DNA from 4 places in the Paenibacillus sp. J31R34 genome. Region 1 is predicted to be linked to each of the others. Evidence: riboswitches for the same ligand, from Rfam matches in the RefSeq annotation. Region 1 holds a riboswitch; each other region holds the start of a gene.

Region 1 (5,923 bases):
GCACGATGTGCCTGCTGGCTTTGTCGGACAAAGGCCAGCCGTTCTATGACGAAGGACTTGCGAAACAGCTGTCCCGCGATGGCACGCCGTGTTTTGCCTGCACGCCTGCGTTGCTCCCTACCCTAGTGGAAGGCGCACTGAAGGGGCAGGATTTGGCGGAGCTGGCGAAGCGGATGGGGACTTTGTAAGGAAGCTTATTTTATTTGATGCAGAAAGATACGGAAGGGGGACTTCCGTGTCTTTTTTTGATTAGGGCGTGTATGAAAACCCGTTCAGTATAGAAAATATATTTATTGCGCCAATTGCTCCAAATCCGGCTGCAGTTTATTCCGCAGCACATAAAGCATGAGCGCCCCGACGAGGAAGGCAACACCATCCGCTATAACGAGCGACCAGACAACACCATGGAAGCCATTCATGCGATTAGCGAGATACAAGACAGGGATGAGCGTCACACCTTGCACGATGGCCATTACGAAAGCCGCTTTTACTTGACCCGTCGCTTGGAAAATGCCCGTGAAGAGCGTTGTCGTCCCCGAAATGAACAAGGATAAAAATGTGACATGCAGAATATAGCTGCCTAACTCAATTAATTGCGAATCGTTCGTGAAGAAGCCAATCAAATGATCCGAAGTTAAATACACGATAACACCGAAGATCGTAGCCAAAGCAGCAACCATCTTAATCGTAAAGCTGATCGTTTTTTTCATCCGCAACTTATTGGTCGTGAAGGAAAAGGCGATGAGTGGTACAACCCCTTCACATAGCCCCATCAGGATAACTTCAGGAAATTGCAGCAGTCGTGATGAAATGCCAAATCCAGCAACGGCTTGATTCCCATATTCAATAAGGTAGTGGTTGAAAATCAGTCCCATTGCACCTAGGAACATGCTCATAATAAATACGGGTGTGCCAATTTTGAAAATGTTACTCGTAATTTCTTTAGATGCTTTGAACCATTTCAACGATATGCTGAGGAACTTGCTTTTTCTCCCTATATAGATAGCGAAAAAGATACTTGCTGCTGCGTTGGAAATGACCGTTGCTGCTGCAACTCCCATCACATCCCCGTGTAATACAAAAATAACGATTGCATCAAGAATAATATTAACGATAACGCTTAGAATCATCCCAATCATGGAGGTCATTGCGGCCCCTTCGGAGCGGACAATGTTCTCCAAGGAGAAAAATAAGACGACAAACGGCGAACCAATGAGCATCATGGTGACATAGTCTTTTGTGAATGCGAAGGAGCTAGTCGTTGCCCCGAGCCCATGAACAATTTGGTCAATAAGTGGTAGTCCCACAATCATCAACAATAAACCGAGGACAAAACTTGTGTAGAAGGAGAAGGAGGATACATGCTTCACCACATCATAGCTTTTTTCACCTAATAATCTGGAGATGAATGTACCTGCGCCTATGCCAATCAGATTACCCAGCGCCATAAAAGCTGCGAACAATGGTAGGGTAAGCGCTAGCGCCGTTAGCATTTCGGTATTGTGCAGGGTGCCAAGGAAATATGCGTTAAGAATGGAGTAAATAACACTCATCGACATGCCGAGCATCATAGGAACGGCGAAATGAGCGATAGCTTTATAAATCGGTGCTTTTTCAAAATAATGGAGGTTTTCAGCATCCATGTGGGTCACCACTTTCTCATGTATGGTTTGCAGTTAATTACTTAGAGTTCTAACTATATAAGGATCATAACCCCTTCCCTTCATGCGTAGGAGGGGGTTACGAGAGTTGTGAAAATTACTATCTGCGCTCAAAAGAGTTCGCTGTATCTTCATCGATATTGGCTTCGATGCGTGCAAGGAACCTGAACAGTAAGTTGGTTTCATCGTCGGTGAAGCCTTCCAGCAGCGTAAGTTCAAAATCTTCAAAATATTGATTGAATGAGCCAAGAAGCTCTTTCGCAGCTGGGGTTACACGCAATAGGTTGCGGCGCTCATCCTTCGGATCAGACCTGCGAACAATAAGGCCTTTCTTCTCCAAATTGTTGACCAGACTGCTGATAGAGGAGCCTTTACGGTTAAAGGTGATTTCTAGATCCTTCTGGGAAAGTCCCCCTTCTTCATGTTCATTAATATACCGAATGGCATGCCCTTGCTCTACCGTTAGCCCGTACGCTTCCAACTTCTTATTGACGTTGAGCTTCATCATTAGTCCGATCATACGAAATTTATGCTGCAGGTTGCGGTCTTGCTGCATGCTTATCACCTTCTGTTAAAATGAATTAGAAATCTAATTGTTAGATGTCTAATTAAATATATCGTGATGGATTTCGGTTGTCAAATCGTTTTTATTATTTTTTAATTCATCGATTATGGTATGATAACGGTCACGAGTCAGAGCGACTAGAAGATAAGCTTCCAGACAAAAAGGAGATTAAAATCATGTCTAGCATTACAGCCAAACCATTTGATAAAGAAATGCAGAACACACTCGGCGAGATTACGACGACCTACCATGCAAGCGAATTGAGCAAGAAGGACCCATCGGAGCTGCCGGAAAACATTTATGTGATTGAAGACAAAGAGACGATGGTTGGCTATGGCGTCATTTGGGAATATGCAAGCGGCAAGCAGCTCATCGAAAAAGCGGAAAAGGATTATTTTAGCGATGACGAAAAATATTTGGAAAAGGACTTTTATATCGACATTAAAAATAAAAAGGATTTTGTTTTTATAGAAGTGCTGGATGTGCTGAAGGAATATGAAGGCAAAGGGCAAGCGGCATCCTTTATCAACTGGCTTAAAGCGAAATATCCGAAAAAGAGAATGTATGTGTACACACTGGATAAAACGCGCAACTTCTGGTTTAAGCAAGACTTTGAAGTGCTCGGCACAACAGCCTGGATGACCTATAACTAGCCGATGAACATTGAATTTGAAAATCAAACGATATCGTTTCATGTTCAATATGGCAATCGTGAAAAGAAAATATCGATTCAAATCGAGCCATCAGGCTTCATTACGGTAAAAGCGCCGAAAGCGGCAAGTGAAGAGGTCATTAAACGAGCTGTCGAGCGGCATGGGAAATGGATTTTGCAGCAAACGCAGCATCTTGCGGAGGCTACTAAAGCGCCGCAAACGAAGCAATACCAAGATACAGAGAAATTCCTCTACCTTGGCAAAGAGCATTTGCTGCATGAATTAATCAAGACAGATGGATTAACTGAGGAGGAGCTTCGGAAAAACCTCAAGAAGTTTTATTTTTCAAGCTGCAAAAAATTAATAGGGGAACGTCTACCTATTTATCAGGCGCAGCTGAAAATAAAGCCCAAAACGGTTGAGATCGTAGAGTCCTCGACGAAGTGGGGAAGCTGCAGCTCCAGCAAGCATTTAACCTTTAACTATCGTTTGGCGATGGCTCCAATTGATGTGATTGATTACGTCATTATCCATGAGCTTTGCCATCTGTTTCATATGAATCATGACCGATCCTTTTGGCGGCGCGTAGGCAGTCTTATGCCGGATTATAAAGAAAAAGAACAGTATTTGGCCAGATATGGCGGCTTCATGACGCTCTAACGCTGGGCAGTCAAAGAGAACGTCCTAATGGTTGTCGAGTCCGAAGTGCCTGGGGTGCCCCAGCCCCAGCCCCAGCCCCAGCCCCCGACCTGGTTTCATCGTTACCCCTCTAATCTTACTTTTGCAAGCTCCTCTATATCCTTCAATTTCCCCGTTGATTGCAAAAAAACCTTCATTGGCTCATCAGCACTGTATTTTTTGGATAAATATGTAAGTTTTAAAGAGTTCTAATAAATAATTAATGTGTAACTATAAAAGTTCAGTGTCATTTTACCGATATTCTTTTCTGTAAAGGCGAACTCGCTGAAAGGTGGGGACGCAGAGCTTCGGATCTAATGAGCTAAGCGCGATGCTAGCCGGGTCGCCGAATAAGGAAGGGGTATGTGTACGCAAATCCAGTCTATTCGGCCCGGATTTTTTTCGTATTCAAAAATTTATGAAGGAAAATGAGTGATTACCATGAAACTAACCATCAAAAGCAGCCTGATTACCACTCTATTAATGACAGTATCGCTAAGCTGTGTGTCTTTCCTTGGCTATGATAAGGCCAAAACGACATTGGAGGCAAACTTTAAGAAGCAGGCGGAGCAGCAGCTGACTGTTGTTCAGAACTACATCGATATTTGGATTCAGGGCACACAGGCCAAATACGAGGCATTAAGTCAGTCCGATGACGTGAGAAACAGAGATATTCCTGAAATTCTCGCATACAGCAACCGAATGACGGAGATTACTGATAACCCGGACGAATTTGCATTTATTGCACCTGATGGCACGCTTTATTTGCCGGGAGCAACGGTTAGTGTCAAGGATTACCCGCATTTTCAAAGGGCGATCAACGGTGAGAACGTCACCATTGATCCGGTAGGCTCAAAGTCTCCCGGGGTGGAGGGAACTCCAATTGTGCTTACGGCTACTCCTGTAAGGGACGACCAAGGTAATATTGTTGGAGTCGGCAATGGAGGTCAGCCTATTCAGGACTTGATTGATCTCATCTCCAAAGTGAAATTGGGACAAAGCGGTCATGCGATTGTTTATACAAAGGATGGCACGGTTGTGGCCAGTGAAAAACCCGAAGAGACCCTACAGAAAAATATGGCCGATTACGAGAATGAGACGCTAAATAAAATTGTAACGGACAGCACGAATGGCGACGCGGGTTTGGCTGAAGCCGTCATTAACGGCTCGGAGCATATGATCGTTTATGGGAAATCTGGCATGATGGATTGGGGCATAGCGATTTTGGTTCCCAAAAGTGAAGCCTATGCTGAAGCCAACGCCTTGTTGCGGTTTTCGATTTTTGTAACAATCGTGTGCCTTCTGGTTTCCGCAGCAATCATCTATACGGTCATGCGCAAAACGTTAAAGCCGCTTTCCGTCATGAACGAAAAGCTGCAAGGGCTCTCCGCCAGCGAAGGCGACTTGTCCTCCAGGCTGACATTTGAAACGAAGGATGAAATCGGCGAGCTTTCCAGAAGTTTTAACGGGATGCTTGAAAATCTGCAAGGGCTGATCATTTCTATTTTGGATAAGGGACAGATTGTTGCCAGCTCATCGTCGCATCTATTGGGCAATCTGGATCAAATATCATCTACCGTTCAGCAAACCACTACAAATATTCAGCAAGCAAATGTCGGATTGCAGGGCCAAATGATGGGATATGAAAGGAATTTGGGGTTAATTGGTGAAATTGGTGAAGGGGTATATGGCATTTTGAATACATCCAATCAAACCTCCGGCATAGCCGCAGAGGCTTCCCAAGGAGCAAAAACAGGCAATGAAGCCGTTGGTGGCTTGGCCAATCAGATGGACTCCATCCAACAGACGGTTAAAGAAGCCGCAGCAGTCATTAAGCAATTGGGCGAGCGTTCGGAGGAGATTGGCGACATTACGTCCGTCATTACATCAATTGCTTCCCAAACAAACATTCTGGCGCTCAACGCTTCAATCGAGGCTGTCAGAGCGGGAGTTCATGGAAAAGGGTTTGCGGTAGTGGCGGAAGAAATTCGCAAGCTTGCGGAGAAATCTACAGAATCCTCCAATCAGATTGCGAATCTCATTCATCAGGTACAAGCTGACACTACCCATGCAGTGGGGACAATGGACAAAGGCACAGGTGAAGTTGCGCTTGGTTTGGAGCAAGTGGGGAAGGTTGGCGTTTTATTCCAGACGCTAGTGACGACAACGACGGACGTATCCATTCATATGGAGAGGATTGCCGCCGCCGCCGACCGGTTAAATGCAAATACAGAGCGTGTGGAATCCGAGATTAAAGAAAGTGTGCAAATCGGCAAAAACTCATCCCAAAGCTTTGAGACGATTGCCGCCATGTCGGAAGAGCAGCTTGCCTCCATTATGGAAATAAACAGCTCTGTGGAACAACT
Region 2 (5,923 bases), on a different contig from region 1:
TCCTGGGCTAGCGGCAGCATTTGTCCGCATTCGCCCGCTGACGAAGCTGTCCGTGCTGCTGCGCCGTTATTTCCGTCATCCCAACACGCTGGCCTTGTTTGGACGTTATGCGACCTATGTCGGCTCGGCCCCTGATCGGGCGCCAGCCATCTTCGCGATGCTGCCGCATGTGGAGGCGGAGCTTGGCATTTTCGGTGTTCGTGGCGGCACGTACAGCATTGTTGAAGGACTTCGCCAGCTGGCGGAAGAAATGGGGGCGGAAATATACACCTCGACACGTGTACAGCGCATTGTTGCCAGTGGCGGCCGTGTAAGCGGGGTAGAGACGGACGGCGGTTTTGTGCCAGCTGATCTGGTTCTCGCGAACGGTGATGTGCTGTCCGTATGCCGAGATTTGCTCGGCGAGCAGCTGCGGCCCGCGATGACAGACCGCAAAATAGCAAGCTACGAGCCTTCGCTGTCCGGCTTTGTCACTCTTGCCGGCATTCGCAGACGTTATGATAAGCTGCTGCATCATACTGTATTTTATCCGCAGCGGTATGGGGAAGAATTTGAGGCGATTTTCGAGCGCCGCGTGGCGCCATCTAATCCTGCGATCTATTTATGCTGCTCCGCCTATTCAGAACCGGACATGGCGCCGGAAGGCGGCAGCAACCTGTTTATTTTGGCGAATGCCCCTTATACGTCGGACGCTTGGAGCTGGGAGAGGGAGGCGGAGCGTTATCAGGGACGTCTGTTGAAGCAGTTAGCTGCCTATGGCTTGGAGGGACTAGACCTTAATACGGAGCAGCTTGCTGCTTATACGCCGGAGGATCTTGAGCGGGATACGTCAGCATTTCGCGGCGCCATCTATGGCATTTCCTCGAATTCAGCGAAGCAGACGTTTATGCGGCCGTCCAATCGTGCGGATTTGCGTGGACTATGGTTTGCAGGTGGAACGACCCATCCCGGCGGAGGAACGCCGATGGTTGCCATGTCAGGGCTGCTCACCGCAGAGGCGATGATTCGGCAGCATTCTTGAGAGAAACTAATGGTGCAAAAGAAAAGCCGCACTTGGCTGGGTGCAGTAATGCATCCAGCCAAGCGCGGCTTATTTTTAAAAATATAGGAAAGGATAGGATTGTTCCATCCATTCTCTATATTTCTCGGAATGAAACGCAAACTAAAAAGGGTCAAATAAAATAAAAAACCCTTCTAGGATTAGAGGGCCTGCTTGAAACAACTTATTAAATATCGGGACGACACGATTTGAACATGCGACCCCCTGGTCCCAAACCAGGTGCTCTACCAAGCTGAGCTACGTCCCGAGAAAAAATGGTGCCGTCGAGAGGACTTGAACCCCCAACCTACTGATTACAAGTCAGTTGCTCTACCAGTTGAGCTACAACGGCGTGGTTATGAATCGGACACAAGATGTATTATGCCACAGAACTTTAGGAGGATGCAATACCTTTTTTTAATTTTTCGAAAAAAAATTCGGGCAGCAGTCAAATGCCCGAATCGGCCTATTTTTTAACTTTAAAATGAACGACTGCGCTGTACAGCATTTTCCCGCGATCGGGATGAAAGACCGCATGATGGCTAATGGCGTGAACTTGTAAAAGTAGTGCCTTATTCGCTTCAATTTGCTGGTCAATATGCTTCTCCAGCGTTCGTAAGTCAAAAGCCTCAAAAAATTCGATTTTATCCTCAATTAAATCTAATCGGAAATCCATCATTAACCCCCTCAAATCTCTTGCATGCCTAGCTTTCGTTAATAGTATAACGTTGTTCAGAACTAGTTTCAAAGTATCATGTCAGCTAATCACGCTTTTTGTAATTTACAAAAGGGTTTCCCTAAATTATACTTTAAAAGTGTCGAAATAAATAGAAAATTACATACTGAAAAAGGCAAACTTATTGAAAAATAAGGGCGCAAAGTTATGGGCCTAAGGTATTAAGCTATGGCTGCCAAACTACCGGTACAGGACTATAGGCTGATTCAGCTATTCAACTCGTAACGGTGGTTGAATAGCTTTTGTTTTTTTTCAGTGTATTAGGAGAGATGGAGAGAAAATGGCGATTAACCGATTGAAAGAGGCAAAATGGTTAAAATGGACATCAAGAATTTCTGATTTCTTGAAGAGACAAAAGGTTACAACGAAGCTACTGTTCATCACTTCATTAATTACATTGTTTAATGTGGTGGCTGGTGGTTGGATTTTTATGCAAAATGCTTCGGTTAGAAGTGCAGTGAACGCTTCAAATGAGCTTCAGGAGGCCAAAAAAGAATATCAAGGTGTATCGGATTCAATGCTGCGCACGCTGCTTTCAATGATTGATGCGGTAGAAAACGGCAGCACCGGCGATGATGGCATCAATTTGGCGCTTAAGACGATGCCCGAGCGGGTAGAACATCTGAAGGTTACACTAGAGTCGCTGGATGCGAAATATCCTCACGGAGATAATGGCAACGCCTATTCGAACCAAGGCAATGTGTTTGGGCTTGCTCTGGAGCAGCTTAATAAAGAAAACGGCAATCACAGCCTGCTCTCGATTGAAGACCGTTCCGCCAAGGTCAAACAGCTTGTCAGTACATATACGATTGTTCTCAGCTTTGCGAATGAAACGGTAGAAAAATGGCTTGAAGTGGATTCGGTTGCAACACAAGATGCATTGAACAGAAGTCTTGCGGCTGCCAATACGATTATTATAATCAATATTGTGCTGCTTGCCGTTTTGCCGTTCATCATGTCCTATTCGTTAAGCCGAAATGTGAAAAAAGGCATCGTTGGCTTAATGAATCGAATTGCCTCCTATCAAAATAACGATTTTACCTATGATGGGAAGCTGGATCGCCAAGATGAATTTGGTCAAATTGACCGTTCGCTGGAGCAAATGGGAAGTGCGCTTCGCGACACGCTTCGTTCGACTATGGATGTAAGTACGGTTGTTCTGCAAGCCTCGCGCAATATGGGAGATATGATTGTTCGCAATCAGAATGCTTCCGAGCAGGTGAAAGAAGAGATTGGCAATGGCAAAACGATTTTGATGACCCAGTATGATGATGCTACTTCGATCTCGGCCGTAACGGAGCAAATATCGGCAAGCTCGCAGCAAATTGCAGCTTCAACCGAATATATTAACCGCGATATGAAAGAAATGAGAGAGTCGTCGCGCACAGGCTCCACCGATATGAAGGGCGTCGTGCAAATGGTCAATCAGACGGTGCAGCAATTTTCCCGAGTAACGGAATCCTTTGACCGGATTAATGAGCGCTACAATAATGTAACGAAGTTTTTGGGCGGCATTCAGGATTTGAACACTCAGACGAATTTATTGTCGCTGAATGCTTCGATTGAATCGGCGCGTGCAGGCGAGCATGGCAGAGGGTTTGCTGTAGTAGCAGAGGAGATTCGCAAGCTGTCGAGCCAGACGGATATCATTTCCAAAGATATTACGAAGGAGCTTAAGCTTATTCAGAACGATTTTGCCGACAGCAGCCAGAGCTTGAGCAGCTTCTCAGAAGTGATTGAAACGACGAAGCAGGCATCGGTGACCGCGAGCGAAATGTTTAACGGCCTGGAAAATCAAAGCAGCGTCTTGTCCGAGCAAATGGGCGAAATCTCCGTCGGTATTGATGAAATTACAAAGGGTATTACCGATATTGTTGGTTCTGTAGACAAGCTGCTGCAAACCTCCTCCGAGGTGAATGGCAAAATGGAGCAGATGAGCGGAATGTCCGAGGATCAATTTGAGGTATCGATTCAGCTTCAAGAGCTGGCTGAGAAACTACAGGGCTCTTCCACTAATTTGCGCGAAAAAGCGGCTGTATTCAAGGTGTAAGCTCGCTTTTAATGGATTAGTAAATGGAACAATAAAAAGGAATAGTAAAGAGTAAATAGCTGCTTTCAGCGCCCGTGGGCGATTGGAGGCAGCCTTTTTTTTATCCAGCCCTTTACAACAACAGAATACTAGTGTACTATTTAGATATAACACTAACACATTAACACGGAGGTGACTTATGCCGATTGAATTTGACAACAACCAGCCAATCTACATCCAAATCATGAACTACATTAAACAGCAAATTATTAGCGGGAAACTTAATCCCGGCGATAAAATCGATTCGGTGCGCGAGCTTGCAGTGGAGCTGCAAATCAATCCGAATACGATACAGCGTACTTTTCAGGAACTGGAGCGTGAAGGCATCGTCGAAACAAGGCGCGGACTTGGAAGATATGTAACGAGCGAGGAGGCGGCGATTGTGAGTATTAAAAAAGAGATGGCGGCTGATTTGCTCGGACGTTTCATTCAGGGGATGCGCGATTTGGGCTTTAAGCAGGAGGACATTGTAGCGATTGTATCGGAAGCAGTTAGCAAGGAAGAGCAGAAATAGGCGGGGGGAGAATATACGAATGAAGAAGATTGTTGAACTGCAAGCCGTAACAAAAAACTACGGATCGAGAAAAGCGCTGCATAATATTAATTTAAACCTGGAAGCTGGCAAAATTATTGGTCTGCTTGGCAGCAATGGCAGCGGCAAGAGTACACTCATGAAGCTGGCGGCAGGACTCATTCAGCCAACCTCAGGAAGCGTTCGAATTTGCGGAGAGCCGATTGGCATCGGGACAAAGGCGGTTACGTCCTTTATGCCGGATCAGCCGGTAACCGAGTCGTGGATGCGGGTGAAGGATGCCCTTCGTTTTTTCAGTGATTTTTATAAGGATTTCGATCAGGAGAAAGCAGGGAGCATGCTCGACTTTTTGAAGCTGGATCGCAATGATCGCATTAGCTCTTTATCCAAAGGAATGAATGAGCGGCTGCAGCTCACGCTGGCGCTGTCGCGTCAGGCTAAGCTTTATTTACTCGATGAGCCGATAGGCGGCGTTGATCCCGTCGCGCGGGGCAAAATTTTGGACGCCATCGTTAAATTTTATAATGAAGACAGCTGTGTGCTCATCTCGACGCATTTAATTACAGATATCGAACGGGTTTTCGATGAAGTCATTTTTATTCAGAACGGTGAAGTTTCACTGCGTCAGGATGTAGAGAGCATACGCTCCAAGCATGGTAAAAGTGTAGATGAACTATTCAGGGAGGTATTTTCAGAATGATAAACTTATTGAAATATGACTGGAAACGCAATGCGAATTTAATTATGGGCTCGGCGGCGGCGCTTATTATTTTGCAGGGAGCACTTTCCTTTTTTACTGCTACTCGTAATTGGCAGCCTGCAATGTCGCTTACATTAATGTTCATGGGCTATTTATTCGTTGCCCTTATGTTGATCATATTTTCCTCAAAGACGTACTCCCACAACCTTAAATCGTACGGTCGCCGCTTATTGCCGCTGGCCACGTGGAAAACAATCGCTTCGCCTCTTCTGCTGCAATTCATATTATCGGCTGCGCTGAGCGGACTGGTGCTGCTTCATATCTGGCTGTTTAAATGGCTCTCTCCAAGCACCTCACTGGATTTATTGAATCCGCCTAATTTCGAGACGGGCGTCCTGTTTTTTATTTTGATATTTTGGATGGTTCTATTTTTGATGCTGATGGTCTACTTTTCGATTACAGTGGGGCATCTCTTTAATAAAAAGCTTTTTCCATGGGTAGCAATAGCGGTCTTCGTCCTGCTGCAATTTTTCATGGGCTATGCGGAGAAATGGTTGTTTAACGATGATTTATTCGGCACGATGGCCTCAGAGCTTACCTCTTCAAGCTTGACAATTTTAAAGTCCCCAACAGGCGAAATTTCGATTGGCAACTGGGGCGTTATGTCGTTTGAAATCGTGATCGGTGCTATCCTTGTGAGCATCATGCTGTACTTGCTCAGCAAAAAGCTGGATGCGTAGAGGAAGGCGCAGCGAAGGCCTGCAAGCCAAAGGTTGACAAACCTGCCATTAGCGCGTGACAATAATCGTATACAACTTCGAAGATAG
Region 3 (5,923 bases), on a different contig from region 1:
GCGACCCAGAGATTCTCATTTTGGATGAACCGACAGTCGGACTTGACCCGAAAGAGCGAATGATCTTCATAGAATATCTAAAAGAAGCATCTAGTACTAAAACGATATTATTCTCAACTCACGTTGTATCCGATGTAGAGGACATATCAAACAAAATTTTGTTGCTAAAGGGCTCTTCAATACTCTATGAAGGCACTGTTTCCGAAATAATAGACGAACATAAAAAAAGATTTCCTGACACGAAGACGCTTTCAGAAATCTTTCTCCACATATATGATTGAGGTGTATTAACATGAATATTCAGTTAACACATTATTATTTAAAAGATCTATTCAATAAATTCAAGTATGTGTATATTGCAGTTATATTGATTTCAACGGTAATAATCGCCCTTCAATACTCGCCTGCAAGAGAGTTTGGAAAAACGTATACTCGTTTAAGCGAACAATTTTCGGGACCTATTTCCGTTGAAAAAGATAAGAAGATGGAAGAACTGATCTATAAGCACGCTCAAATGTCTTCCACAGCTTATGATGACTTACAAAATAGTTGGTTAGAACAATTCACTAATAATAGCAAAAAAAATTCAACGGTCAATATTGAATCGGAATTATGGGAAAAATCTCAAAAATTTCTTAATGGAAAAGGCGAGTATGGAAATACCGTATATGATGACATGCTGATACTTTCGACCCTAATTAGCTCTTATCGCGAATTAAGTCAGGTGGAAGATAAAAATGTTCAGATGCGGGGAAATATTGCCCGAAATATGGAAAGGTCGAACAGTAACACGGAGTACTGGAGTCTCTTAATGGAAAAAAGTGAAAACCTGCAAAAAGTAGAGTTCTATGATATGCGTGCTGTAAATTCTTTTTTGGAAAGTTACGCAACAGATTGGATGTTTCTCTTCACAATTATAATGGTACTTTCAACCGTATTTTGTAGTGACTACGAGCAAAGCAGGCATTTGTTGTTATTCAGCATGCCTATCAGCCATATTAGAATCGGTATACATAAGATTCTTTGTTCCTTCTTTGTTGCGTTGCTGTGTTCGGCTATCTCAATATTAATCAACTTATCTATGCTAATTGCTCATACAACAAATTTTCACTCATTATTGCAGCCGGTTCAAGCAATTGGAAATATGAGTAATTCATTGTTTAATGGAACAGTCATAGATTATATATTGTTACTAATAACTTATAAAACTGTTTTTTATGTTTTTATTGCTGTGATTGTTACATTTATATCCTTGCTTTGCCGAAAAATGGCCTATTCCATGATCGCTTCGATATCTTTGGTGGGATTATCTGTTTTGATAAGTGAACTTGTGCAAATTACGTACCCTTACAATATCTTTTTTCAATACAATCTACTAAATCTTTATTCACACAATACCTTCGTTGCGCTGGATGAGTATTCTGTAGTTTTTTCTAAACTTATTAATAACACAACCATTTTATTCACCTGTATTTTATTATTCTCTCTTTTTATTTCTACTATTATTATTACTTCTAATCGTCGTATCTCGCGAATGGTAGTTTCTTCTTAACAAAAGAATGCGACCATCTGCACGCCTTACTATACGAGGGGGTATGATCATGACCAAATTGCTGCTTTTTGAGCTTAGAAAAATTCCACTTGTATTTTTGTTGCTTAGTTTGCTTATTATGTTGATGTTCAAGGGAGTAGTAGCCACTGCATATTACAATGATCATGATAAAGAATGGAGACAAACTTACTCCAACTATCTTACTTACGCGCTAGAGCACGACATTAATATTGTAGAAAAAGAACTAAGTGCAGTTAGAGGGAATTTCAGCCAATATAGTGCTGAAGTAGAAGCAATTGATACTGTGTTGGAGCAATTAAAAGAACGAGAATACTACGAGATTGTACAAAAAGTGGCTCAAACAGAATCTAGTTACGTCTTTAACATGCCTCCTGATTTCAATAAACTCAGATCGGTCTACGCTTCAAATAATTTACCTGATATAGTGAATGTATTAGGTTATCAGCTTTTCGTTAAACTGAACGAAGTGAACTTTATACCGATTATTATTATTCTAGTTTTCTCCTCGATCTTTAGTATAGAACGCGAAACAGGCATGCAGTCTATAATTAGAGCTACAGGGATGGGATGGGGTAAAATCTTTAAAAACAAACTGGCTTTGACAATAGGAGTCAGTACGTTAATATTCAACATTGGTTATATTTGCGATCTATTAATAACTTTTACCTTATCCGATTTTGGATCAGTAAGCAGTCCCTACCGGAGCATCATCAGTGCGGTGTTGACAAATGATAGCATAGGCATGTTTCTAATCAAGTTTTATATAATTGGTATGCTAAATACTGTATTTATGTCTTGTCTAGTGCTATTGTTGTCCTCACTTTCTAAAAACAGTAGATTAGCGTATTCTATCAATGGCTTAACTTTTGTGGCATTTACGGTTATTGCAACCACGCTAGATAAGCTTGACAAGGCGGCAACTTTGATTTCTGGAAATTTTATAAAATTGTATACTGAAACATCGTTATTAATTGTTTCGAACAGTTCATTAATCGTTGAACAATACACTATAATACTGTTAATCTACATCACGCTTATCCCATTACTCATATATTTTTTGCATAAGACATCTTAAACAAATGATATATATTGCACTAAAACAAAATAATAGATAAGGAGAGGATACTTTGAAAAAAATAATGTGTATAATTTTGGTCATCGTTGCATCTTTTTCATTATTAGGGTGCCAGAAGTCTGATTTCTACACGGAAGATTTTACAGCAATGTTCGGCAATACTTCTGACAATGTAAACCAAGGAGGTCTAATGGCAAGCACAGACGAGTACATATATATTCCTTTAGAGAATGATGTCATAGAAATACGCAAACAAACCGGAAATTCTATAGTACTACAGGATATTGTTGCCGAGTTTGGATATGTCAACGTAGTCAATGGATACTTGTATTATAATGCATTCAATAGCAAAGAAAACAAAAGAGGACTTGTTGTCCGCTCATTGGACGGTAAGTTCTTGAGACAGATATCAAAGATGAGTTACTACCCCTTTGTTGTTTTCGAAGATTGGATATATGCCACCAATCTACGTGGAGGAAATCTTTATAAAATTAACATTAAAAATTCAGAACTTAAGATGCTTGCTGAAGAACCAGTAGAGGAATTCACCTTACATGACAATGGCATATTTTACAGTGACGGTAATAACCTTTATTCAATCAATCTTGATGGGAAAAACAAACAAAAGCTACTTTCCGACATACAGTTAAATTCTTTAACATACAGAAAAAAAGATAATGCCCTTATATTCATAAATTCTTCTGAAGACAATCGAATTTATTTATATAATATAAATACTAAAAAACTTTCTGTCTTAAAAGATGGTGACTATTCGTTTGTCCAAGTATTTGGAAATAACGAAATCGTAACGTTGAATAGATCTGGATTATTACAGTCTTTTTCATTTCCTGACGGACATCTTAATATAGAAATACCGGGAGTCACCAATTTCCAAGTCTTTAACAATACTTTATACTATTTTGATCAATTTAAATCCTTATACAGCATAACTGAACAAAAACATGAACCCACTAAGGTTTATCCATTAGAGTAAGCCACTAGCTAATCAGTAAAACTAAACATGTACTTCGTCCATTTGAAAACACAATCTACTGATACTATCAAGAGCCATTGTTTAACACCATAAAGCACTACTTTGGTAGCGTATTCTTTTAATGATTTTGAATACTTACTTTCGAAATTTAGGATAAAATTAAGCCTCATTTTCAAGCAGCTTTTTCAGCTTATTTTTAGCTCTTTGAACTCGTTTTTTACAAGCCTCTACCGATATGCCAAGCTCCTGTGCCGCCTCAAACATAGTATATTTCTCTATGACTACCTTTTTCAGCAAATTATAATCATCGGCATCCATTAGTTCTGAGTATAACAGATCGACATTATGCGAATTTTTATCTCCCAAGAAGATGTTTTCGTAAACCAAAGATGATACTACTAGGCTGCTTAAAGAGGCTCGGCTTCGAATCATATTCTTTATAACATATTTCAGTGTATTTAATAACCAGCCTCTTGGATTGGGGCTGGTTATTATATGGCCAACTTTATTACATGCTATTCTAAATGTATCCTGTACAGATTCTTCAGCTAACCTTCGGTCCTTCAATGCGCTTTGCGCATATGCTAACAAAGAATTGAACATCTCGAAGTATAGTTCTTCAAAGACTCGTTTCTGAAGATCATTCAAACCCATCTCATTACCATCCCCCAGTAGAGATCAATCGTATTTATTTTCTGTTACACAATGAGTTGGTACATAATCTAATTCTGTTGTTTTTGGTCTAATAGGTTTTGAGAATTCACCGCTTATAATTTTATGGTGGCTATGTTCTCTTATTTCGCCATACGCAAGTATCCTAGCTACGCGGAGCCTTGGTCCCTCCCGCGGCTCGACTGTCATGACATCGTTTCTCCTACCGATGAATTAGACCCGCAGCTTTGCGTCCTCGACTTTCGTAAAGATTTACTTTTTATTCTAACCAAGATTCCTATCCTATTTTCTCATTTTCATCCCTATAGTCTTATATCGGATACAACCCTTTCATTTATTTGAAATTTAAGTTAAATAATTAACTTTTTATAAAAACAGTTCATTAAAACCAATTAAGAAAAAATGAAGACTCCCTCATGTTTGATGTGTCTCACCCGTACCTATTCCTCAGAAAACGAACCTATCGTCACCTGATTGTTTATTTTTCTGCCCAATAAACACAACCTATAGCATTCCGCACAAAAAAAGCGGGGCTGTCCAGAAAGTCAGTGAAAAGTGATTTCTGGCCCCCCATTTTCGTGACATATAAAAAATAAGCACAAAAAAATCGCCAAATCTTGTAGAATGGGAGTTACCACACAACCACTACAGAAAGGGCGATTTTTTGCGTAATCTGATGACTACTACCGAACAGTATACCATGCAGCTTTCACTTCCTCTAGAGGATATTGAAGAAAAAGGGGTGTCGAAACGAAAGCTGGCCCCTACCTTCAAGCCCTACGACAACAAGCAGGCTCAGATGATCTTGGATCTGGAGTTATTTATCCCTGCCCACCATGTGGCTCGTGTCATTGATGAGATGATCGAAGCGCTCCCGGACGAGCAGTTGTTTACTCACTATGTTGGTGGGGGCTGCAGCTCTTACCATCCTAAAATGATGCTTAAGGCGATCCTCTACGGCTACTCGCAAAAGATTTACTCCTGCCGAGGGATTGAGAAGCTGCTGCGCGAAAACCTCCCAGCGATGTGGCTGTCGGCGATGCAGCAGCCGGACTTCCGCACCTTGAATGAATTTCGCGGCGTGCGTATGAAAGCATGCATGGACGAGTTGTTTGAAACGATGATTCAAAAGCTCATCGAAGGCAACTACATTACGATGGAGCAGTACTTTTTAGATGGCACGAAGATCGAAGCCGATGCTAACAAGTATTCGTTCGTGTGGAAAAAATCCACACTGCCCTTTGAAGCAAAGCTGAAAGAGAAGGTGCAGGAGACCCTTGCCCATATTCATACCCTCACGCAGCAAGAAGCTCGCGAGTACGTAGCAGCGAATCCAGATGGGCTTACGGGTCAGCTCGAAGAAGCAGCTGTCGTACTGGAAGAAAAAGTGGCAAACGTAACCGAACAGATCGCTGGGGCAAACGACAGCGAAGGAAGGAAAGCCTTACGTAAAGCGCTTCGTGCCTGAAAGCAGCCACTGAAGCAGATTCGGGAGGATTTTCTTCCTAGGCTCGCGAGGTATGAGCAGCAGAAAGCCTGCCTTGGCGAGCGCAATAGCTACTCCAAAACCGATCCGGACGCCACATTTATGCGGATGAAGGAAGATCAC
Region 4 (5,923 bases), on a different contig from region 1:
GCGACCTTGCTTTCCCCAGACAGCTTCATCGCCAGCTGCTTGCTGATATTTCCGCTCGCAAACTTACGGTCAAGCGTTCCGAAGGCCAATGTGCGCTGTCCGCTTTTTTCCATCACATGGCGGTAACGCAGTGCACGCGACTTCGCTTCCTCTGCCATACGGCGCTTCATCCATCCCCCATAGAACGGGATAGCTGTTTCCAAGCGGCTGGCAAGCTTCGTTGTTTCCATTGGAACGTCAGCGAATATCGCTTGCACCTCGGCTGCTGTCTGCAGCTTGCGCGACATCATATGCAGCAGAAGCCACAGGCATAAAAGTACAATCAACCCGCCAACAAACGAGAGCAGCATATAAAATAATGGATTGGCGCTCACATAAACCGCCTTTTCCGCGCTTGCTTTATGCAACAGGACAATGTTGTTGATTTTGAACAGCTCCAAGCTTTGCGAGCGGAACACGCTAACGACGGTGTTGGCAATGGAGGCAGCCTGCTTACGGTCACCATCGGTTACGGTAATTCGGATAACCTGCGAGAGCTCGACGCTTTTCGCGCTAACTTTGGCAGCCAGTTGATCTGTGCTGTAAGGCAGGCCAAGCGCCGCAATTACCTGCTCCAAAATCAGTGGATTTTTCAAAATAACATTATACGTATCCATCAGCTTGAGACTGCCTTGAATCGAAGTGAAATTATCACTCGTCTCTTGTGAGGTTATTACAACTTCAGCCGTTGCCTTATAAGACGGAGGACTTTGCATCTTCACATAGCCCACTGCGGCTGACAGCAGCAGTGCCGGAATAATGACAAACGGCAATCTGCGGATGATCAGCTTAACAATTCTGTGTATTTCCAAATCTCTCATCCCCTTGCAAAACAATCATTCGCCGTCATAGCTTGGCTTTCATTCGTGTTCGCCCTACTATGACTTGGAGTTCGCTTCTGCTGGCACAATGCCTGAACGAAGCTCCTTGCTTGGCGGTATGCTGCTGGACTCCCCCAGCAGCAGGCTTAAATCAAAAGCTTCATCGAAAACAATGGCCGCCGTCATCTTATTGCGCCTAGCCCATCCCACGCGGATGAGACGCCCGTTTGCCTCGAACGCTGAGCCGATAATTTGCAGCCTGACCTTCTTGCCTTCATGCATCGCCGCCTTCTGCGGGAGCTCAATTCGGCAGCCCGTGTAGCTAATATCAAGCAGCTGCGTCCGGTAACGGTCCTCTTGATCGACCAAAATCGAAGCGCGGCGCTTCAGCCTAACTCGCGGAGACTTGCGATTTATCGATTTATAGGTGTACTTGAAATTAGAAATATAACTGGTTACGGAAGTCCATACGCCCGCCTGAAAAACGCCCTTAACGAACTCATCCGCATTGCCGTATACTTCAGCAAGCCATTTGCGCTCATCATCAATGTTGCTCCAATGAAGCTTGAAGCCTACCTGGAATCCGGAGCCATGCTTATCATAAAATATTTTCTCAGCTGTCACGCGTATAGCGTCCTGTGATAATGGAATGTCCAGCTCCATGCGATCCGGAAGCGGCAATATCGTATCCGTATAAATACGGCAGCCTGTCTCACTAATATCCAGCGTCTTGACGTTTTCCATCTTCAGCTCTTCATCTTCCATATAACGAAGCGTGAGCGGCAGCTCCTTGGCGAAGCGCTCCGACTCCCGCATGCGTGGGCGTTCAAAACCGAGCAGCAGCGCGAGAATAAGAAACACTCCGTTATAACCAAGCCAGAACAAATTAATGAGCATGGACTGCAATTCATTTTCGCCCGCACCCGCAATACGCCCCACATTTATCGCCATCAACACAACGGATAGCACAAGCAGAACGAACAACGGCATCATATAGCGATAATTAATGGACGTTTTGTTCTGATAAATGCCTTTCGGCGTCACCTCAAAGGGGATAGCCTTGCGGAAGATGGTTTCCTGAAGGGCTGCGAGGAATAGCGTTGGCGTCATGGCCGTCTCGTAAACGTTGTTCCAAAACACATTGAGCTTCTTATTCGTTAAGTAAGGCACTACAGTAATCGAGAACAAGAAATAAGGCAGCCAGAAGATAAGCAGCTGTTGCAAGCTTGTTTCAAGAATAGCCACGCCAAAGGTCAAGAAGAGCATAGGTGACAGTATGTACATAAAGCGTGTAACGCCAAAGTACCAGTACAGCAGGTTGGAGAAATAAAGCAGCCGCTGCATCAACGATAAGCCCTTTGCCTCAAGCGGATTGGACATCCTCGTCGTTTGTATCGTGCCCCTAGCCCAGCGGGCCCGCTGTTTAATTTGATCGGATATGGACTCAGACGTTAGGCCTAGTGCCAGCACCTCATTCAAGCAATAAGAATCAAACCCATTGGATTGAAGCTTCATCCCCGTAGCCAAATCCTCCGTAATCGTGCCAATAACGAAACCGCCAATATGATCAATAGCGCTGCGCCGAAAAATACAGTTGCTGCCCACATAAATAACAGCATTAAAACGGTCTCTTCCCGACTGAACAAGCCGCATAAACATATCCTGCTCGTTCGGAATATTACGCCCTTGGTAGTAGTTGTATTGGAAAATATCTTCATTGTAAAAAACTTGGGGCGTTTGTACGTAAGCAAGCTTTTCATTTTCTGCAAAAAAACCTACCGTTCGCTGTAAAAAATCCGGTTTTGGCATCATATCTGCATCCAAAGTGAGGAGCAAATCGCCCTTCATTTTCGTCAGCGCATGATTCAAATTGCCCGCTTTAGCATGCTCGTTTCCGGGACGATCGAGATAATGAACGCCTAAGCCTTCGGCTACTTCTCTCATTTCCGCTCGTTTTCCGTCATCACATACCCAAATATTTAATAAATGCTCCGGATAATTCAAATTTTTACAGGCAAGGATGGTTTTTCTAACCAAGGATGGCGGTTCATTGTAGGTAGCGATTGTAACATCCACAGAATAAAGGTTGTCAGGTAATGGCGCAGGCTTTCTTTCAGTGGGTTTTAGCAGAAGAATGTGGAATAAAACGGATTGAAAAATAGAAATAATTTCAAAAAATAATAACAAAGATCCAAAAATTAATGACCAGCCAGATGGGAGTGTTTGTACAAGTCTCCATACTAGATACACGATCATGATAGCAATGGATACCGTTGTTAATATGTACCTAGCTTTTGTTTTCAAATAACCCCAATCCTTTGCGCTCTATTTATTCGCCATAATTCCATTCCTTTTCTGACTAATCTACAACATGGATTGACTATACTGTCTATTCTCGCTGTCGATATTTGTTAAATTGGCCGGAAATATGATATTTTTGGCGGCTAAGGCTCAAATTCAAAGTTATCTTATCACAATCCTTGCCCCTTTAAAAGTTAATTTTTATTCTTAACATCTTAATCTTCTATGCAAATGTGTAGAAAAAAAGCGAAAAAACTCTAATTTTACGCGGTTTACGCGAAATTAGAGTTTTTTCAGAATACCTATTTGGTACTATATCAACTAGTGATTTAAAGAAGAGGTTAGACCTAGGCCTTTACTACCGCCCAAATCTATTAAAGTGTTTTTTGCAGCGTTTGGTAAGCGCTCAGGCTATCAGCCGACGAATCGATATGCCAGTCCAGTTCTTTGTTTTCATTGAACCAGATCAAACCTTTGATTTGGCTGTACGCTGGCGATTGCACTTGGTTCATAGCGTCAATAACCCATTCTTTTTTGCTGCCGCCGCTTTCGGTTGTGCCTGTTTCAGCGATGATGATTGGCTTGCTCGACATGCTTGTCAGCGCTTGGTAAGAAGCATAGAATACATCGTTAAACGTTCTCCACGAGCTCCACGATTCTTTCGTTCCAAAATTGTAGCCATCGATCGAAAGCATGTCCACATAGGCATCGCCCGGGTACATAGCTGTAAACGAAGCGTTTTTGCCAACATTTTCAGCGTTTACGTTGTACATGAATTTGATGTTTGTTGCGCCTTGCTCCTTGAAAATGGTAACGACACGTTGGAATGCCGCTTTGTAGGTTTCGTTCGTGTTCACTGTGCTGTCGCCAACGCCCCAGCCGTACCAGTTGCCGTTGCCTTCGTGGAAAAGGCGCAGCCAGATTTCAGGGTTTTTATTAGCCGCTTGCCAGTTCATCAATTGTTTAGCTGTTTGTTTCAGGTAAGCGTCTACTACGCCTCTATTGATATCAGCAGTCGAATATTCTTTGTAATTTTTATTTTTAAATTCAAGGGTAAGTAGGTTAATCGAACCATTACTATTTACATAGTCCATAAAACCCTTCCACTCATTGATCCCTTGATTCGAATTGACAAAAGTATGTACAACATCTTGGTGTCCACCGATCAGTTGCTCGTAGGCAGCAATGTTGTTCAAGCTTTGGTTCGGCCAAGTGCCAATCCATGCTCCATTGTAAAAGTTCGTTTGTGCGCTAACAGGGAGTGCCCAGAGTAATGTCGAAGCGAGCATAAGGAGTGTAAGTGCGAATTTTGTCTTTTTCATTGTAAGTTCCTCCCCCGAGCGAATGATGGTACGTGGTCCGAAGAACACGCCACACCTTCATCAGGCAAAGGAGGCTATGTTGGGCTTCGGCAGCTGGCGAGCATATTCCGTTAGGAATGAAGCCCCTGTAGCTTTGCGCACATCAGGTTTCCCTGAGTTTGCCTTTTCGTGTTTGAAGCAATAAAAAAAGATAGTCCCTGCTCCCGAAAGAACAAAGTCTACCTTGATTAATAAAGGAAGAAGCGATGTTGAATTCGGCAGCTGGCGAGCATATTCCGCTAGGAATGAAGCCCCTTTAGCTTTGCGCACATCAGGTTTCCCTGAGTTTGCCTTTTCGTTAAACATAATAGGTATAAAGTATGAGCCAATGTAATATGGTGTTATTGTACACCTTGATCGCAAATTTCGTCAAATTATTTTTCCATAAATTTATACAACGAAAAAATATCCATTAAAGTAGCAGATCGCGTACACAATATGAAGCAGGAAAAACATCATGAAATAAAACATTTGCAGCGGCTTATTATTTTTCAGCACATCCGCAAAATAAATATAGAAGGGGAACGCGACCATGACATAGCGTGGAATGCTTTGCAAAAATTCGGCGCTGGCGAACGGAATGAGCATAAGCAGCAGACCATATGCAAAAAACAGCCATTCATGTGCATTACGGCGAATATCTTTCCAGCGCATAATAAGAAAGGCAACAAAAATGACGAGGACGGCATTGGCAATGATAAAGGCAAGCAGACCATTTTCCCAGCCGCCATTTCCTGAGAAATATGGTTTTTGGATAAAATGAATGTAGTTTGAAAATGGAGCAACCGTCTTGCGATACCAGTTGATGCTTTGCTCGGTAATCGGAGCCAGCAAATCGCCCGTGAGCCATTTCATATACAATAGATAACTGGCCAGCGGCAGTGCTGAAATAACAGCATAACCTAAATATTTCGCGTCCTTCCACTTGAAACGGTACAGCCTGTGTTCAATCAACAGCGTCCCCACAACGAAAAACAAGTTGACGAAGCCCAAATTGCGCGTCACAGCGGACAAGCCCCCGAACAGAAACGCGAGAAAATATCGCTTTTGCATCGCATAATATACGGTTATAAGCGACAGCATGAGGAACAGGCTCTCCGTATAAGGCACGGCATAGAAGATGGCGGTCGGAAAAATAAGCAGCAGCAGCACCGCAACTTGGGCGTGCTCCTGTTTCAGCCCTCTTTTCAAACAAATGCCATAAAAATATAATAGCGATACGAGCAAAAACAAATTCGATAAAACCGATCCCACGACCGTCGAATCATATTTAGAAATAGACTCCACCAGGAAGACTAACAAAGGGTATAAAGGGAAAAACACCCAATTTGCACTAGGATGCGGTTCATTGATGTTATACGTATCGTAGCCATTTTCGGCAATACCCAAATACCATACGCT

What was found. A riboswitch is a leader RNA that binds a small molecule or an ion and turns the genes downstream of it on or off. The one in region 1 is predicted to bind cyclic di-GMP.
Region 2: it holds a riboswitch for cyclic di-GMP, as region 1 does, so the genes downstream of both, AC50YG_RS10015 (methyl-accepting chemotaxis protein) here and AC50YG_RS13220 (methyl-accepting chemotaxis protein) in region 1, are expected to answer to the same signal.
Region 3: it holds a riboswitch for cyclic di-GMP, as region 1 does, so the genes downstream of both, AC50YG_RS06700 (RNA polymerase sigma factor) here and AC50YG_RS13220 (methyl-accepting chemotaxis protein) in region 1, are expected to answer to the same signal.
Region 4: it holds a riboswitch for cyclic di-GMP, as region 1 does, so the genes downstream of both, AC50YG_RS27475 (glycoside hydrolase family 26 protein) here and AC50YG_RS13220 (methyl-accepting chemotaxis protein) in region 1, are expected to answer to the same signal.

Annotation. Positions count from the first base shown of each region.
Region 1 is NZ_JBXENU010000004.1:107,234-113,156, forward strand. Features, by position in the region: gene AC50YG_RS13195 (VWA domain-containing protein) at 1-188, shown strand, start outside; gene AC50YG_RS13200 (MATE family efflux transporter) at 291-1,643, opposite strand; gene AC50YG_RS13205 (MarR family winged helix-turn-helix transcriptional regulator) at 1,762-2,217, opposite strand; gene AC50YG_RS13210 (GNAT family N-acetyltransferase) at 2,403-2,879, shown strand; gene AC50YG_RS13215 (M48 family metallopeptidase) at 2,883-3,539, shown strand; cyclic di-GMP riboswitch class I at 3,823-3,908, shown strand; gene AC50YG_RS13220 (methyl-accepting chemotaxis protein) at 3,999-5,923, shown strand, end outside.
Region 2 is NZ_JBXENU010000003.1:145,149-151,071, forward strand. Features, by position in the region: gene AC50YG_RS09995 (phytoene desaturase family protein) at 1-1,021, shown strand, start outside; tRNA gene AC50YG_RS10000 (tRNA-Pro) at 1,234-1,307, opposite strand; tRNA gene AC50YG_RS10005 (tRNA-Thr) at 1,316-1,391, opposite strand; gene AC50YG_RS10010 (YrzA family protein) at 1,506-1,715, opposite strand; cyclic di-GMP riboswitch class I at 1,880-1,963, shown strand; gene AC50YG_RS10015 (methyl-accepting chemotaxis protein) at 2,056-3,825, shown strand; gene AC50YG_RS10020 (GntR family transcriptional regulator) at 4,004-4,378, shown strand; gene AC50YG_RS10025 (ABC transporter ATP-binding protein) at 4,398-5,096, shown strand; gene AC50YG_RS10030 (hypothetical protein) at 5,093-5,836, shown strand.
Region 3 is NZ_JBXENU010000002.1:261,820-267,742, forward strand. Features, by position in the region: gene AC50YG_RS06680 (ATP-binding cassette domain-containing protein) at 1-281, shown strand, start outside; gene AC50YG_RS06685 (hypothetical protein) at 293-1,552, shown strand; gene AC50YG_RS06690 (hypothetical protein) at 1,602-2,648, shown strand; gene AC50YG_RS06695 (DUF5050 domain-containing protein) at 2,701-3,642, shown strand; gene AC50YG_RS06700 (RNA polymerase sigma factor) at 3,802-4,296, opposite strand; cyclic di-GMP riboswitch class I at 4,484-4,581, opposite strand; gene AC50YG_RS06705 (transposase) at 4,979-5,782, shown strand; gene AC50YG_RS06710 (transposase) at 5,801-5,923, shown strand, end outside.
Region 4 is NZ_JBXENU010000013.1:31,995-37,917, forward strand. Features, by position in the region: gene AC50YG_RS27465 (Wzz/FepE/Etk N-terminal domain-containing protein) at 1-851, opposite strand, end outside; gene AC50YG_RS27470 (glycosyltransferase) at 918-3,116, opposite strand; gene AC50YG_RS27475 (glycoside hydrolase family 26 protein) at 3,536-4,483, opposite strand; cyclic di-GMP riboswitch class I at 4,569-4,656, opposite strand; cyclic di-GMP riboswitch class I at 4,737-4,824, opposite strand; gene AC50YG_RS27480 (mannosyltransferase family protein) at 4,913-5,923, opposite strand, start outside.